Regions from separate parts of the Geobacillus lituanicus genome, predicted to be linked through region 1. Evidence: predicted binding sites of a transcription regulator. Region 1 holds the regulator's gene; each other region holds the start of a gene.
The links. Region 1 encodes LexA, which represses DNA repair genes until DNA is damaged. Its sites were predicted from a motif close to CGAACATATGTTCG; they were not measured.
Positions count from the first base shown of each region.

Region 2: a site for LexA is predicted at 1,547-1,560, ahead of addB (helicase-exonuclease AddAB subunit AddB). Genes of this name have one in related genera too.
Region 3: a site for LexA is predicted at 2,574-2,587, ahead of uvrB (excinuclease ABC subunit UvrB). Genes of this name have one in related genera too.

Region 1 is NZ_CP194773.1:1,593,721-1,598,812, forward strand. It holds gene ACR1UW_RS08045 (IS1182 family transposase) at 1-1,343, shown strand, start outside; gene lexA (transcriptional repressor LexA) at 1,479-2,102, opposite strand; gene yneA (cell division suppressor protein YneA) at 2,259-2,564, shown strand; gene ACR1UW_RS08060 (YneB family resolvase-like protein) at 2,583-3,236, shown strand; gene ACR1UW_RS08065 (DUF896 domain-containing protein) at 3,368-3,598, shown strand; gene tkt (transketolase) at 3,696-5,092, shown strand, end outside.
Region 2 is NZ_CP194773.1:983,336-988,427, reverse strand. It holds gene addB (helicase-exonuclease AddAB subunit AddB) at 1-1,506, opposite strand, end outside; gene lepB (signal peptidase I) at 1,645-2,199, opposite strand; gene ACR1UW_RS04995 (TVP38/TMEM64 family protein) at 2,196-2,819, opposite strand; gene ACR1UW_RS04990 (competence protein ComK) at 2,921-3,460, opposite strand; gene ACR1UW_RS04985 (hypothetical protein) at 3,588-3,782, opposite strand; gene aceA (isocitrate lyase) at 3,887-5,092, opposite strand, start outside.
Region 3 is NZ_CP194773.1:3,204,349-3,209,440, reverse strand. It holds partial or broken gene ACR1UW_RS16470 (DUF6044 family protein) at 1-77, opposite strand, end outside; gene ACR1UW_RS16465 (MerR family transcriptional regulator) at 311-853, opposite strand; gene ACR1UW_RS16460 (PDZ domain-containing protein) at 1,074-2,246, shown strand; gene ACR1UW_RS16455 (CsbA family protein) at 2,261-2,482, shown strand; gene uvrB (excinuclease ABC subunit UvrB) at 2,658-4,634, shown strand; gene uvrA (excinuclease ABC subunit UvrA) at 4,651-5,092, shown strand, end outside.

The DNA of each region.
Region 1 (5,092 bases):
ACGCTTACACCCAAAAAATGTATCATGGCCGTGAGATTGCACGGCAGCTCGAAGTCCACCTTCCCCTCATGTGGCTAAGTGGATTTCAAAAGCCGGACTTCCGCTCCATCAATCGGTTTCGTTCGGAGCGGATGAAAGACCTGATTGACGACCTGTTCCGGGAAATGATCACGCTGCTCGTGGCCGACGGCTATGTCAAGATGGAAGATTATTTTGTGGATGGAACGAAAATTGAAGCGAATGCCAACCGGTACACCTTCGTTTGGCGCAAATCGGCTGAGAAGTACCAGGAGAAACTCCAAGCCAATGTCGATCGGCTGATTGCCCAGATCGAGGCGATCGTGGAAGAAGAAAAGGCGGAAGACATCGACCCTTCGCCGGCCTTTACGTCAGAAGAAATCCGAAAGAAAACCGAGGAGTGGGAAAAACGGTTGGAGGCCGAGCCGGACAACCAACCGTTGAAGAAGGCCATCAAGAAGATGAAGGAGGACTACTTGCCCCGCAGTGAAAAGTATGAACACCAACTCCATGTATGCGGGGATCGCAACAGCTATTCCAAGACCGATGTGGATGCCACCTTCATGCGGTTGAAGGAGGATCACATGCGAAACGGCCAGCTCAAGCCGGCCTATAACGTACAGGTGGGTTCTTCCGGCCAATTTATTTTGGGGTATTCCCTTCATCAGAGGCCGGGCGACACTCGTTGTCTTCTCCCGCATTTGGAGACCGTTCGAGAGAAGTACGGCGTGGAACCCGAACGTTTGATCGCTGACGCGGCTTATGGCTCGGAAGAGAACTACGTGAAGCTGGAAGAGAAGCACATATCGGCCTTGATCAAGTACCATACGTATGAGAAGGAGAACACGCGCAAGGTCAAGAAAAATCCGCATCATCAGCAGAATTGGACCTATGTGGAAGAAGAAGACGTTTGGATTTGCGCCAATGGGAAAAAGCTGGTTCGCACCGGAACTTCGAAACAGACCACGGAATCAGGATACACCTCGGTCACCCGACACTACCAATGCCATGAATGCGAAGGATGTCCGTTCCGTTCGGCCTGCACGACTTCCAAGTATGGACGAACCACGCAATGGAACCCCGTCTATCATGAACAAAAACAGAAAGCCCGCGAACGGTTGGAGAGTGAAGAAGGGCAAGCCCGATACCGCCAACGCCAAACCGACATTGAGAGTGTATTTGGGCAAATCAAACAAAATCGCGGGTTTCGTCGCTTTGTCCTGCGAGGCCTCCAAAAAGTTTCCATCGAATGGGGGCTGGTTTGTGCTGCCCACAATCTTCTCAAAAAAGCCGCTAGGGACAAGCAATTGTCCTTGGTGGCGTAAATGAGGGGGAGAACAGAGTCGGAATTTTGTTCCGTTTGGTAAAATATACAAAAACCAGAGAGGGCTGACTCCAAAAGTCCGCTTTTTGGCGGACTTTTGGGTCAGCCCCTTTTTATGGGCGCAGGCCGGCACGAGTCAGTCGAACAGGCGATAGACGCCGATCACTTTGCCAAGAATGGTGCAGTCGCGAACGATGATCGGCTCAAGGTGGGCGTTTTCCGGCTGCAGGCGGATATGGTCCTTTTCTTTGAAAAACCGCTTCACTGTCGCCTCATTCTCTTCCGTCATGGCGACAACGATGTCGCCGTTATCGGCGGAAGACTGCTGGCGGACGATGACGTAGTCGCCGTCTAAAATGCCGGCTTCGATCATGCTGTCGCCCATCACTTCAAGCATAAACAGCTGCTCCTCCCCGGCGGCGAGCCGCTTCGGCAGCGGAAAATAATCCTCAATGTTTTCGACCGCGGTGATCGGCTGGCCGGCTGTCACTTTGCCGATGATCGGCACGGAAATGATCTCCTCTTTTTTCCCCGCTGTTTCCGCATCGCTGTCCAAAATTTCAATGGCGCGCGGCTTGGTTGGGTCGCGGCGAATGTATCCTTTGCTCTCCAGGCGCGCAAGGTGGCCGTGAACAGTGGAGCTCGACGCCAGACCGACCGCTTCCCCAATCTCCCGGACGGATGGGGGGTAGCCTTTCGTTTTCACTTCGTGCTTAATAAACTCTAAAATTTGCTGCTGCCGTTTGGACAGTTTTGTCATCCTTTTTCACACCTCTTGCCACATCATTTGTTTTTATTATAGCACGGAGCAGATGAAAAAACAAACATAAGTTCGAGTTTTTTGTTGACACAAACAAGTGTTCCTGATTATAATTAAAGAAAAAAGCGAACAAACATTCTAGGTGGGGGGGAGAATATGAAAAAAGGGTTGATGCACTATGTCGTTTTTTCCGTCTTGCTCGCCCTGATGCTGGCTGCATTCGTTTACGCCGGCGATCCGGTCGATCCGAACGAATACATGACCGTAACGGTGGCTTCCGGCGACACGCTTTGGGGGTTGGCGAGGCAGTATGAAGAGGAGCATGGACTGACGCCGGGCGAGTTTATCCGCTGGGTGGTGGAGGTAAACCATCTGCCGGACCCGCGCCTTACAGCAGGGGAACAAATCGTCATTCCTGTGTTAAAATCAAAGCATGGCGGCTCATTGGCCGTCAACCGGTGACAGAAGGAAGGGATGGCCATGAAGGCAGTCATTTACTGCCGCGTCAGCACGGACAAAGCGGAACAGGAAACGTCGCTGGCCAGGCAGCGGGCCGAGCTCGAGAAGCTGGCGGCCGACTGCGGCTTTGAAGTTGTCAAGGTGATTGCCGAACAGGCGAGCGGCTATGAAGCCGACCGCGACGGCGTGTTGGAGCTGTTGTCGCTTTGCGAAGAACATCAAGTTGATGCTTTGCTCATTCAAGATGAAACGCGGCTCGGGCGCGGCCACGCGCGCATGGCGGTGCTGCATTGCCTGAAAAAGAGGGGCGTGAAAATTTACAGCGCCAGCCATCGCGGGGAGATGCCGCTGTCAGAGGCCGATGAAATGGTGCTGTCGATCATCGCCATTGTCGAAGAGTATCAGCGGAAAATACATAACGCCAAAATTCGCCGCGGCATGCGGCGGGCTGTCGAGCGCGGCTACCGGCCGGACCGGAACTTGACGCGGCGCGGCGAGAACGCCGGGCGCGACCGGGTCGAGCTGCCGGTTGAAGAAATCGTCCGCCTGCGCGGGCACGGCTTAACGTTTGCGGAGATCGCCGCCACGCTCCGAAGCTTCGGTTACGAGGCGTCCAAAGCGACCGTCCATCGCCGCTACCAAGAATATATGGACGGGCAGCAGGAGCGGCATTGACCATATGATGCGTCCGTCCGTCGAGCGACGGACGGCAAACGAAGGCGGGCGAGCGCCATCGTTGCCATCTTCCCGTTTCATCGGATAAGATAAAACAAAACGATACCATGGCAGATAGGGGAAGATGACTCATGCTTGCCAAACATAAATTGGCCCGCATTAATGAACTGGCGAAAAAAGCGAAAACCGGCGGCTTGTCGGCCGAGGAGACGCTGGAACAGGCGAAGCTGCGCCGGGAATACATTCAAGCGTTTCGCAAGGCGATGACCGATATGCTTCATACGGTGACGGTCATCGACCCAAACGGCCACGACGTGACGCCGCAAAAATTGAAGGAAAGTCAGCGGCGGCGCCTCCATTAAACGGTCGGAAGAGGGGCCCGGAAAATAACGTTGTACAAGCCGTTCGATTTTCTATATGATAGTAGATGACACCATGTTGATGAAAGGGAGGAAAACAATGGCGCATTCGATCGAAGAATTAGCGATTACCACCATTCGAACGCTGTCGATTGACGCGATCGAAAAAGCGAAATCCGGGCACCCGGGCATGCCGATGGGCGCGGCGCCGATGGCGTACACGCTTTGGACGAAATTTATGAATCATAACCCGGCGAATCCAAACTGGTTCAACCGCGACCGGTTTGTCTTGTCAGCCGGGCACGGGTCGATGTTATTGTACAGCTTGCTTCATTTAAGCGGCTACGACGTATCGATGGATGATTTGAAACAATTCCGTCAATGGGGAAGCAAAACGCCGGGCCATCCGGAATACGGCCATACGCCGGGCGTGGAAGCGACGACCGGCCCGCTCGGCCAAGGGATTGCGATGGCGGTCGGCATGGCCATGGCGGAACGGCATTTGGCTGCTACATACAACCGCGACGGGTTTGAGATCATCAATCATTATACGTACGCCATTTGCGGCGACGGCGATTTGATGGAAGGAGTGGCGAGCGAAGCTGCGTCACTCGCCGGCCACTTGAAGCTCGGCCGTCTGATCGTCCTGTATGACTCGAACGACATTTCGCTGGACGGGGAGCTCAACCTGTCGTTCTCGGAAAACGTCGCCCAACGTTTCCAAGCGTACGGCTGGCAATATTTGCGCGTCGACGATGGCAACAACATCGAAGAAATCGCCAAAGCGCTCGAGGAGGCGCGGGCGGACCTTGACCGGCCGACGCTCATCGAAGTGAAAACGACGATTGGCTACGGCGCGCCAAATAAAGCGGGCACGTCCGGCGTCCACGGCGCTCCGCTCGGCGCCCAAGAGGCGAAGCTGACGAAGGAAGCGTACCGCTGGACGTTTGCTGAAGATTTTTATGTACCGGAAGAAGTATATGCCCATTTCCGAGAAACGGTGCAAGAGGCCGGTGCGAAAAAAGAAGCGGAATGGAACGAACAGTTCGCCGCGTACGAACGGGCGCATCCGGAGCTGGCCGCCGAGCTGAAGCGGGCGATTGAAGGGAAGCTTCCGGATGGCTGGGAGGCGGCGCTGCCGGTGTATGAAGCGGGCAAAAGCCTGGCGACCCGCTCATCGTCCGGGGAAGTGATCAACGCCATCGCCAAAGCGGTGCCGCAATTGTTTGGCGGTTCGGCGGACTTGGCAAGCTCGAATAAAACGCTCATCAAAGGCGGCGGCAACTTCTTGCCGGACAGCTACGAAGGGCGCAACATTTGGTTTGGCGTGCGCGAGTTTGCCATGGGGGCGGCGCTGAACGGCATGGCGCTTCACGGCGGGTTGAAAGTGTTCGGAGGCACGTTCTTCGTGTTCTCTGACTATTTGCGTCCGGCGATCCGCTTGGCGGCGCTGATGGGCTTGCCGGTCATCTACGTCTTGACGCACGACAGCATCGC
Region 2 (5,092 bases), 610 kb from region 1:
CCCGCGCCCGTCCTTAGCCCGGCGCAAACGGCGCTCAAGGCGGCGGAGCGGGGCGGCCAGCGTCTCCCGCCATTCGTTCAACTTGTCCTCAAATTGCCGTTCTTCATCCGTCTGCGGCACATTCAACCCGTCAAGCGCCCGGTAGCGCCGATACGGCCAGCGCTCGCCGCTCGTCCATTTGTCCCCCTTCATCCCATAAGCAAGAACATAGTTTTCGAGTTTGTCGGCTGCCTCGCGCCACATGACCAAGTCACCGTCCAACGGAAAGAGCAAATCCGTCTTCACAGCGCGAAACACCGCCTCATACCGCCAGTTTGTGGAAATGGTTTCCAAAGCAGCGCGCACAAGTTCAATGAGCGGATGATGGTGCATCGGCTCTTTTTCATCCATAAAATACGGGATGCCAAAATCAAAAAACACCGTCTTCACAAGGTCGCGGTACGCCTCCGTTTGGCGGATGACGAGCGCGATGTCGCGATAGCGCGCCCCTTCGTCGCGGACAAGGCGGATGATTTCCCGGGCGACCGCTTCCAGTTCTGCGCGGCGGTTGGCCGCCTCATAAAGGCAGACCGCACCGTCTTCCGCTTCGTAAGGCGGCAGCGGGCGGCGATGAAACTGCGCCTCGAGATGGGCGAGCGCCCCGCTTTGATGACGTCGGTTTTCCGCGAGCACGACCGGCTCTTCAAGCAAAACATCGTTGGCCAAGGCAAGCTCGCGCAACTGGCGGTACGTCTGCGCCGGCAGATAAAACAAGTCGAGCTCGTCCGGCATCGCACCATCATACGGGCGGTCGACCGTCAGGCAAACGGTGACCCGCCGGCAATGACGAAGAAGCTGCTCAATCACTATGTATTCTTGCGGGGCAAAATGATGGAATCCGTCGATATAAACATCGGCATCGCGCAAATAGCAGGAGCGGGGGATTTGTTCGGCGAGCAGGCGCAAATAATCTTCCGAATCGAGGTAATGGCCGCTTAAGCTCCGCTCGAGCTCTGCATAAACGAGCGCGACATCGCTGAGCTTATCGGCCAGCAGGCGCCGTCCCGGCCGGCTCGGCCCGCTTTCCAGCTCCTCGACACGGCGGCGAAGCTCGTCCGGCGTTAAGCAATACCGCTTGCATTCGGCGATCATCTCATGCAGCTGCTCGACAAAACCGCTTTTGTCCGCCGCGCGGCCAAACAGTTTAAGCTCCTGTTTCCGCTGTTCAATAATTTTGCGAATCATCATTTGCACGCCGACATCGTGGACGTGGTAGCGGTTCATGCCTCCCGTCTCCTGCAAGACGCGCCAGGCGAGGCGGGGGAAGCTGAACACTTGGGCGCGGATCATTCCTCCTGCTCCCTCGGTATGGATTAAGGCGTATTCACATTGAAACGTCATCTGCTCCGGAACGAGGTAAACAATCGTCTTTCCTCTCGGATCTTCCTGCAGCTTGCGGCGGATTTCCGCAAGACACATAGCCGTCTTCCCGCTTCCCGATCGTCCAAGAAAAAAGCGAAGCGACACGGCGATCACCACCATTCGTTTCCTTTATCTCCTCTATTTTAGCACATATGTTCGTATTTGGTAAAGAAAAAACTGCCTTCCTTGAAAGCAACCGCTCCCTTAGGCAAAACCGCCGCCGCACCTCGATGCGCCATTTTCTCAAAAATGGAAAGCAATCTCCCGAAACGGCCAATAGCGGAGGTCTACCTTGCCGACCACTTGGCTGATTTTGACGAAGCCGAAATGGCGGCTGTCCCAACTGCTGAGCCGATTGTCGCCAAGGACAAAAATGCAGCCGGCCGGCACCCGCTTTTCTCCCGTCACCTCTTCAAGGGTAAAATCGCCTGTCAGTTTCTCGCTAAGGAGTTGCTGCTTATACGGCCGCAAATACGGTTCATCGACCTGTCGACCGTTAATATACAGCACATCGTTTTTGTACTCGATCCGATCCCCCGGCAGCCCGATGACCCGTTTCACGTAATCTTCCTTTTGATTGGCGTGAAACACGACGACATCAAACCGATGAATCGGGGCAATTTCATAACGGATCTTATTGACGATCAGCAAATTGCCGCTTTGCAGCGTCGGCATCATTGACTTTCCTTCCACCATATAATTGCTGAAAACGAAAAAACGGAGCATGGCGACAAACCCGACAGCGGCGAGCCATGGCCAGCGGCGTCCCCGCTTCTTTCCTTGTTTCCGTTTGGTCACTCCCCGTCCTCCTCGCTGCGTTGTTTTTCCGTCAACGAAAATCTCGCCTCTACTCGTTTTCCCGCATACCAAAGCAGCAGCACAACAACAGCGATCGCCGCCGTACGCAACGGCTGGCGGACAAGCGCCACCAAGTCATACCCGATAAAGCTGATCGTAAAAATCATGATCATCTTTCCAAGCAAGACCGCTAATACAAACTGCTGGCGGCTGATGCGTGACAGACCGGCAACGATATTGACAAGCGCCGACGGGGTGAAAGGAAAGCAATACAGCAAAAACAGCGGCCCGAATCCGTGCCGTTCAATCCAGTGCATAAACTGGCGCACTTTTGGATGGCGGCGGACAAAATGAAAGAAACGCTGCTGGCCGATCTTCCGCGTCAGCCAAAAGACGATGAGCGAGCCGAGCGAAGCGCCAATCCAAGAAATGAAAAACCCTTTCCACAACCCGAATGCCGCTGCGTTCGCCATCACAAACACAACCATCGGCAAAATCGGAAAAAACGACTCGAGCAGCGTCGCCGCAATGCCGGGAAATATGCCGAAGGAACGGTAATGGTCGAGCAAGGAAAGCACGTGGTCGAGCGTGAGCCATTGTTTCAAAGTTTCCATATTCATCGTTCTTTCTCCATTCAAATGCCGTTTATATTTTTATTTTACACGCTCGGCCGCGCAATTTGAACTTTTGCTTGTGAAAACCCATTTTTTTATCATGGCGGTTATTCCGTCACATGCTTTTCTTGCTGCATGCGATATATGTATTGCAGTTTGCGCTCTCTCGCCTCCATTCGCTCCGACAGTTTCGTCCGCAGCTGGGCTGTTCGGTGCAATTGGTTGATGAAAGATTTGCAGGACACATCGAGGACAACGCTTTTCCCGTTGCGGAAGTATACAACCGTCCGCTCATATTTCGCAGGCTCATACCGATAGACATGCATATGCGACAGCCAAACACAGCAGGAATCTTTCGGGGAAGCGGTGGGAAAGAAGTAAATTTCGTTGGACGGTTCAATGGCGATCGGCGCTTTGTGGGTGATGCCGATCACGGCCTTTGTTCCCTCTTTTCTGCCTTGAAAGCTGCAGCCATAATAATCGCAGCTATGTCTAATAATGTCGAGGGGCGTTTGTTTGACAATGTACTCGCCATCTTCCTCGACGACCTTTGCATACAGGTCATTGTTCAACAAATAAGGGAGAATCGCCATCGTATAACGGCTCACGACGAAATGGTTTAGGATGATAAATTCATTTACTTTCATCGTCTCATCTCCTCTCAACGAACTCACCACTCCTATCATACCACTAATAGTTATATTTTTCTATATTTTGAAAAAAGTTAGCGGGTTTTTTGCACAAAAAATCCCATGACGATCGTCATGGGCATTGTCAGGAGTTTTCAAACGTCTGGCCGATTTCTTTCATTGCTAAATACTCGTTCGCTTGCTCGAGCGCCGTATGTTCGCCGACCGAATCGCCTGCATACGTTTCCTCGTTCATCCACGATTGTTCAAAATGGAGATCGGTGCTGACGCGGAATTCGGCAGGGATTAGCTCCGGCAGACTATCTTTTTTCTTTTCCATTTCATCGCCTCCCTCCGTCTATAGAGTGCGCCAGCTTTTTCCTTTTATACGCAAAAAAAGCCCGGTCAAACCGGGCTTCCGTCGATATACGGCAATAGCCGCCGTCAAGCGGTCGTAAACTGCTCCTCTTCCGTCGATCCTTTCAAGGCGACGGTGGATGCTTGACCGCCGGAGATGACTTGGGCGACTTCATCAAAATAGCCGGTGCCGACTTCGCGTTGATGGCGCGTTGCAGTGTAGCCATATTTTTCAGCGGCAAATTCTGCTTGCTGCAGTTCGGCGTATGCAGCCATGCCGCGTTCTTTGTAGCCGCGCGCCAGTTCAAACATGCTGTAGTTGAGCGCGTGGAATCCAGCCAGAGTAACGAACTGGAACTTGTACCCCATTTTGCCGAGCTCTTGCTGGAATTTGGCGATCGTTTCATCGTCCAATTTTTTCTTCCAGTTGAACGACGGTGAGCAGTTATAGGCCAGCAGCTTGCCAGGGAATTTTTCATGAATGGCTTCCGCAAACCGGCGCGCTTCTTCCAAATTCGGTTCGCTCGTTTCGCACCAAATAAGGTCGGCGTACGGCGCATAGGCAAGTCCACGGGCGATCGCCTGATCGAGCCCTGCACGCGTGCGGTAAAATCCTTCCGGCGTCCGTTCACCGGTAATAAACTGTTGATCGCGCGGATCAATGTCGCTCGTAATCAAGTCGGCCGCATTGGCGTCCGTGCGGGCGATGAGCACGGTCGGGACGCCCATGACATCGGCGGCAAGCCGCGCCGCGATCAAGTTGCGCACCGCCGTTTGCGTCGGCAAAAGCACCTTTCCGCCCAAATGTCCGCATTTTTTCTCCGATGACAGCTGGTCTTCAAAATGGACACCGGCCGCTCCCGCTTCGATCATCGCTTTCATGAGCTCAAACACGTTCAGCTGGCCGCCGAACCCCGCCTCGGCATCAGCCACGATCGGAACAAAGTAGTCGATGTCTCCACTACCTTCCAAATATTGAATTTGATCAGCGCGCTGCAACGCCTGATTAATGCGTTTGACGACGTGCGGAACACTGTTGGACGGATACAAGCTTTGGTCCGGATACATTTGCCCGGCGAGGTTGGCGTCGGCTGCCACCTGCCATCCGCTTAAATAAATGGCTTTCAACCCGGCTTTCACTTGTTGCACGGCCTGATTCCCCGTCAACGCACCAAGCGCGTGGACATAGTCTTCGGTATGGAGCAGTTTCCATAGTTTTTCTGCGCCGCGCCGAGCGAGCGTATGCTCAATATCGATCGAGCCGCGCAGTTTAATGACATCTTCGGCGCTGTA
Region 3 (5,092 bases), 1.6 Mb from region 1:
AACTTCCGCTTATACGATAACGGGTAAAAATTGTTGTACGTATCGAGCGTATAAAACCCGTTGTATTGGGCGATGGCCCTGCGTTCAATCTGTTTCACTTGTTGCTCCCCCTTTTTGGACAGGCGTAGCATTGGCAACACGGGACATTATAAAGAACGATGATTAAAAAAGAATGAAAAAAGAGTAAAGAAGCAGTGAAGAGAAGGAAAAGGACGGATCATAAGGAAGGGCAGAAAAAACGCCCTGCCTAAGGCAGAGCGCACGATAAACTCGTTGCCTGTTTGGTGGGGCTGATTGTGCCTTTGCACGGTTAGACAAACAAGTTCATCACCCGCCCGAGGCCGCGCCGTTTCCGCTTCGGTTCTTCGGACGGATTGTGCGGGGCGGGCGGCTGGTGATTCAGCTGTTGCTCGAGACGGGCGACGAGCTGTTCCAAGGCGGTCAGGCGGGCGGTGATTTCTTCCATCTCCCGTCGGTGGTGCAGCAATTGAACGGAAACGACGTCATCCGCTTTTTGTTCCAGTTGCTGCTCGAGTTGATCAAGGCGCAGGGAGACGCGGCTGATTTCCGGTCCGACATATTCTTGAAACAGGGCATGAATAGGAACGTTCGGCGGCGATGTTGAAGGACGGCTAGGGGCCGGCGGTGTTTTCGGTTCTGCTTTCGGCTGCGTTTCCAGCGCGGCGCCTTGTTCAAATTTGACCCGCTCAAGCAGGGCGATCGTTTTTTCGTCAAACAAGTAGTGGCCGGCTTCATTTTTTTGCAGCGGAATGTTGTATTTCCGCACCCAGCGCTGGATCGTTTTTGGCGACACTCCGAGACGGGCGGCAACGTCGGGTGTTTTTAACTCCATCGTTCCACTCCTCCTTTTTTGTCTTCTTCTATATCCCTTTTTTCATTGGCATAAGAAATCCTGCCCGGGCGACAAAACTAGTGTCCATTCGGCAAAGAAAGTGGAAAACAGCGCAAATTCGCCATTCAGGCAAAAAAGATGGCGGCAGGCATGGGATTTGTCCCAGTCATTTGGTAGAATAGAAGATAAAGAATGGGGAACGAAGTGAGGGGAAAGGCGGATGGCAACTTGGGGATTGGAATGGTTGGAAGGCGTCGCCGATGTGTGGCGGCAGCCGCTCTTGTATTACGGCCTGCTGTTGGCCTGGGGTGCCGGCTGGCGGCGGGTGAAGCGGGAGCGCCGCGATTTTCATGTGCGCGTCTATCGGCTGGGGCAAGAATGGCGTGGGCTTTGGACGTGGGGATGGGTTGCGGGCGCTGTGCTGTCTGTCATTGCGTCCGGCATCGGGCTCGCGTTGCCGCCGGATGCGGTGTGGGCGGTGACGGGGTTGACGATCCTGCTTGGCCTGACGATGGAGGCGCGCCTCCTTTCACCGGCTTATACAGTGGGCGGAGCGCTCGTCTTGCTCGGCTTGGCGGGGTCAAGCGGACTTGCCGCTCATCTGTTGTCAGACGGCGCGGCGGATGGAGGGGCGCTTGCCGCCCTGCTTGTGTTGTTGCTGTTGGCGGAAGGATGGCTGATTCTCCGCTCGCGAAATGGGGCGGCCTCGCCGCAGCTTGCGAGAAGCAAACGTGGAATGATTGTCGGCATGCAGTGGACGCAACGGTTTTGGTTTGTGCCGGTCGTGCTGCCGATATCCGACGGCGCGTTGCCGTCGGTTTCGTGGTGGCCGCTCATTCCAGCTGGGGACGGCTATTCGTTTTGGCTTGTGCCGTTTCTTCTCGGCTTTTCGCAGCGCCGGCAGCACGTGCTGCCGGCGGAAGCAGCTCGTGAAGAAGGGCGGCGCGTGCTTCGCCTCGCTTGGCTTGTCGCCGTGCTGGCCGTCTTCGGATTATGGCATCCGTTGCTAGGGGCTGCCGCAGGAGCTGCAGCCATCATTGGGCGGGAGTGGATTGCCTTTTCCGGTCACCGCGCCGACCGCGCCCGCCCGCCCCGGTTTGCCCGCCATCCGCAAGGCGTGGTGATCGTCGGGGTGCTCCCGAATTCCAAAGCGGAACAAATGGGGTTAAGCATTGGTGAAGTGATTGTAAAAGCGAACGGCGTTCCAGTGCAGACTGAGGCCGAGTTTTACGAGGCGCTCCAGCGCAACCGCGCGTTTTGCAAGCTGGAAGTCATCAGCCATAACGGCGAGATCCGCTTCGTTCAAGGAGCGGTGTATGAAGACGGCCACCACGAACTTGGTCTGCTGTTCGTTCATCAACGAGGCGCTTCGGCGTCCGAAGCTGTGTCGTAAAGGAGACTAGACGTATGTGGTTTCTCGCGGCCCTTATCATCCCGTGCCTTTTGTTGCTGCTGTTTGCGCGGGTGACGTACAACCGTTACATTGCGTTGTTGTTGACCGTTGCCTTGCTTGTCGCCTCGTATGCGAAAGGGTATACGGACGAGCTGCACGAAATCGTCGCCGACATCGCCTCGACGATTGCCGGTTTTCTGTTGGCGGGGCGAATGTTGGACAACTTAAAGAAATGACAGAGAAGCGGACCCATCTGCAGCGGTCCGCTTTTTTATCTATGCAGCTGGAAGCGGCCTGACGGAATGGAAATCGCTGTGCAGGTTGGAACGAATACCAGTTCGCATTTTTTGTGCATCTGCGCAGAGGATATGATACAATGGGGAAAGATGGATTGAAGAAGGAGGCGAAACGGTGGAGGGCCGTTTTCAATTAGTGTCGCCGTACGAACCGCAAGGCGATCAGCCGCAGGCGATCGCCAAGCTTGTGGACGGCTTGCAGCGGGGTGTGAAACATCAAACGCTCCTTGGGGCGACGGGGACGGGCAAAACGTTTACGATCTCGAACGTGATCGCCCAAGTCAACAAGCCGACGCTTGTCATCGCCCACAACAAAACGCTCGCCGGTCAATTGTACAGCGAGCTGAAAGAATTTTTCCCACACAACGCCGTCGAATATTTTGTCAGCTATTACGATTATTATCAGCCGGAAGCGTACGTGCCGCAGACGGATACGTACATTGAAAAAGATGCGAAAATCAACGATGAAATCGATAAATTGCGGCACTCGGCAACGTCGGCGTTGTTTGAGCGCCGGGATGTCATCATCGTGGCCAGCGTCTCATGCATTTACGGCTTAGGGTCGCCGGAAGAATACCGCGAGCTCGTCGTTTCATTGCGCGTGGGGATGGAAATCGAGCGCAACGTGCTGCTGCGGCGGCTCGTTGACATCCAATACGACCGCAATGATATCGACTTTCGGCGCGGCACGTTCCGCGTCCGCGGCGATGTGGTCGAAATTTTCCCCGCGTCGCGCGATGAACATTGCATTCGCGTCGAATTTTTTGGCGATGAAATCGAGCGCATCCGCGAGGTGGACGCCTTGACGGGCGAAGTGCTCGGCGAGCGCGAGCATGTCGCCATTTTCCCGGCGTCGCACTTCGTCACGCGCGAGGAGAAAATGCGGCTCGCCATTCAAAACATCGAACAAGAGCTTGAGGAGCGGCTCGCCGAACTGCGTGCCCAAGGAAAGCTGTTGGAGGCGCAGCGGCTGGAGCAACGGACGCGCTATGATTTGGAAATGATGCGCGAGATGGGCTTTTGTTCCGGCATCGAAAACTACTCGCGCCATTTGGCGCTGCGGCCGCCGGGATCGACGCCGTATACATTGCTTGACTATTTTCCGGACGATTTTTTGATTATCGTCGATGAGTCACACGTCACCTTGCCGCAGCTGCGCGGCATGTACAACGGCGACCGGGCGCGCAAGCAAGTGCTCGTCGACCACGGCTTCCGTCTGCCGTCGGCGCTCGACAACCGACCGCTCACGTTTGAAGAGTTCGAGCAAAAAATCCATCAAATTATTTACGTCTCGGCGACGCCGGGGCCGTACGAGCTCGAGCACAGCCCGGGCGTTGTCGAACAAATCATTCGCCCGACCGGGCTTCTTGACCCAACGATCGACGTCCGTCCGACAAAAGGACAAATCGACGATTTGATCGGCGAAATTCATGAGCGCGTCGAGCGGAATGAACGGACGCTCGTGACGACGCTGACGAAAAAAATGGCGGAGGATTTGACCGATTATTTAAAAGAAGCGGGGATCAAGGTGGCGTATTTGCATTCGGAAATTAAGACGCTCGAGCGCATTGAAATCATCCGCGATTTGCGGCTCGGCAAATACGATGTACTGGTCGGCATCAACTTGCTGCGGGAAGGATTGGACATTCCGGAAGTGTCGCTTGTCGCCATTTTGGACGCCGACAAAGAAGGGTTTTTGCGTTCGGAGCGCTCGCTCATCCAGACGATCGGCCGGGCGGCGCGCAACGCGAACGGCCATGTGATCATGTACGCCGATACAGTGACGAAATCGATGGAAATCGCTATTCAAGAGACGAAGCGGCGCCGCGCGATTCAAGAAGAGTACAACCGAAAGCACGGCATCGTGCCGCGCACGGTGAAAAAGGAGATTCGCGACGTCATCCGCGCGACGTATGCGGCGGAAGAGACGGAGATGTACGAGGCGAAGCCGGCGGCAGCGATGACGAAACAAGAGCGGGAAGAGCTGATTCGAACGCTCGAGGCGGAGATGAAAGAGGCGGCCAAAGCGCTCGACTTCGAGCGGGCCGCCCAGCTGCGCGACGTCATTTTCGAATTGAAAGCGGAAGGATGATGGCCGGGTGAACGGAATGGAGAAAATCATTGTCAAAGGGGCGCGCGCCCACAACTTGAAAAACATTGACGTTGAAATCCCGCGCGGCAAGCTCGTCGTCTTGACCGGGCTGTCCGGGTCGGGGAAGTCGTCGCTGGCGTTTGATACGATTTACGCGGAAGGTCAGCGACGCTACGTCGAATCGCTGTCGGCGTACGCTCGCCAGTTTTTAGGGCAGATGGAAAAACCGGACGTCGATGCGATTGAAGGCTTGTCGCCGGCCATTTCGATCGATCAAAAAACGACGAGCCGCAACCCGCGCTCAACCGTCGGCACGGTGACAGAAATTTACGATTACTTGCGGCTTCTATTCGCCCGCATCGGCCGCCCCATTTGCCCGACGCACGGCATTGAAATCGAATCGCAGACGATCGAGCAAATGGTCGACCGGCTGCTTGCTTATCCAGAGCGGACGAAAA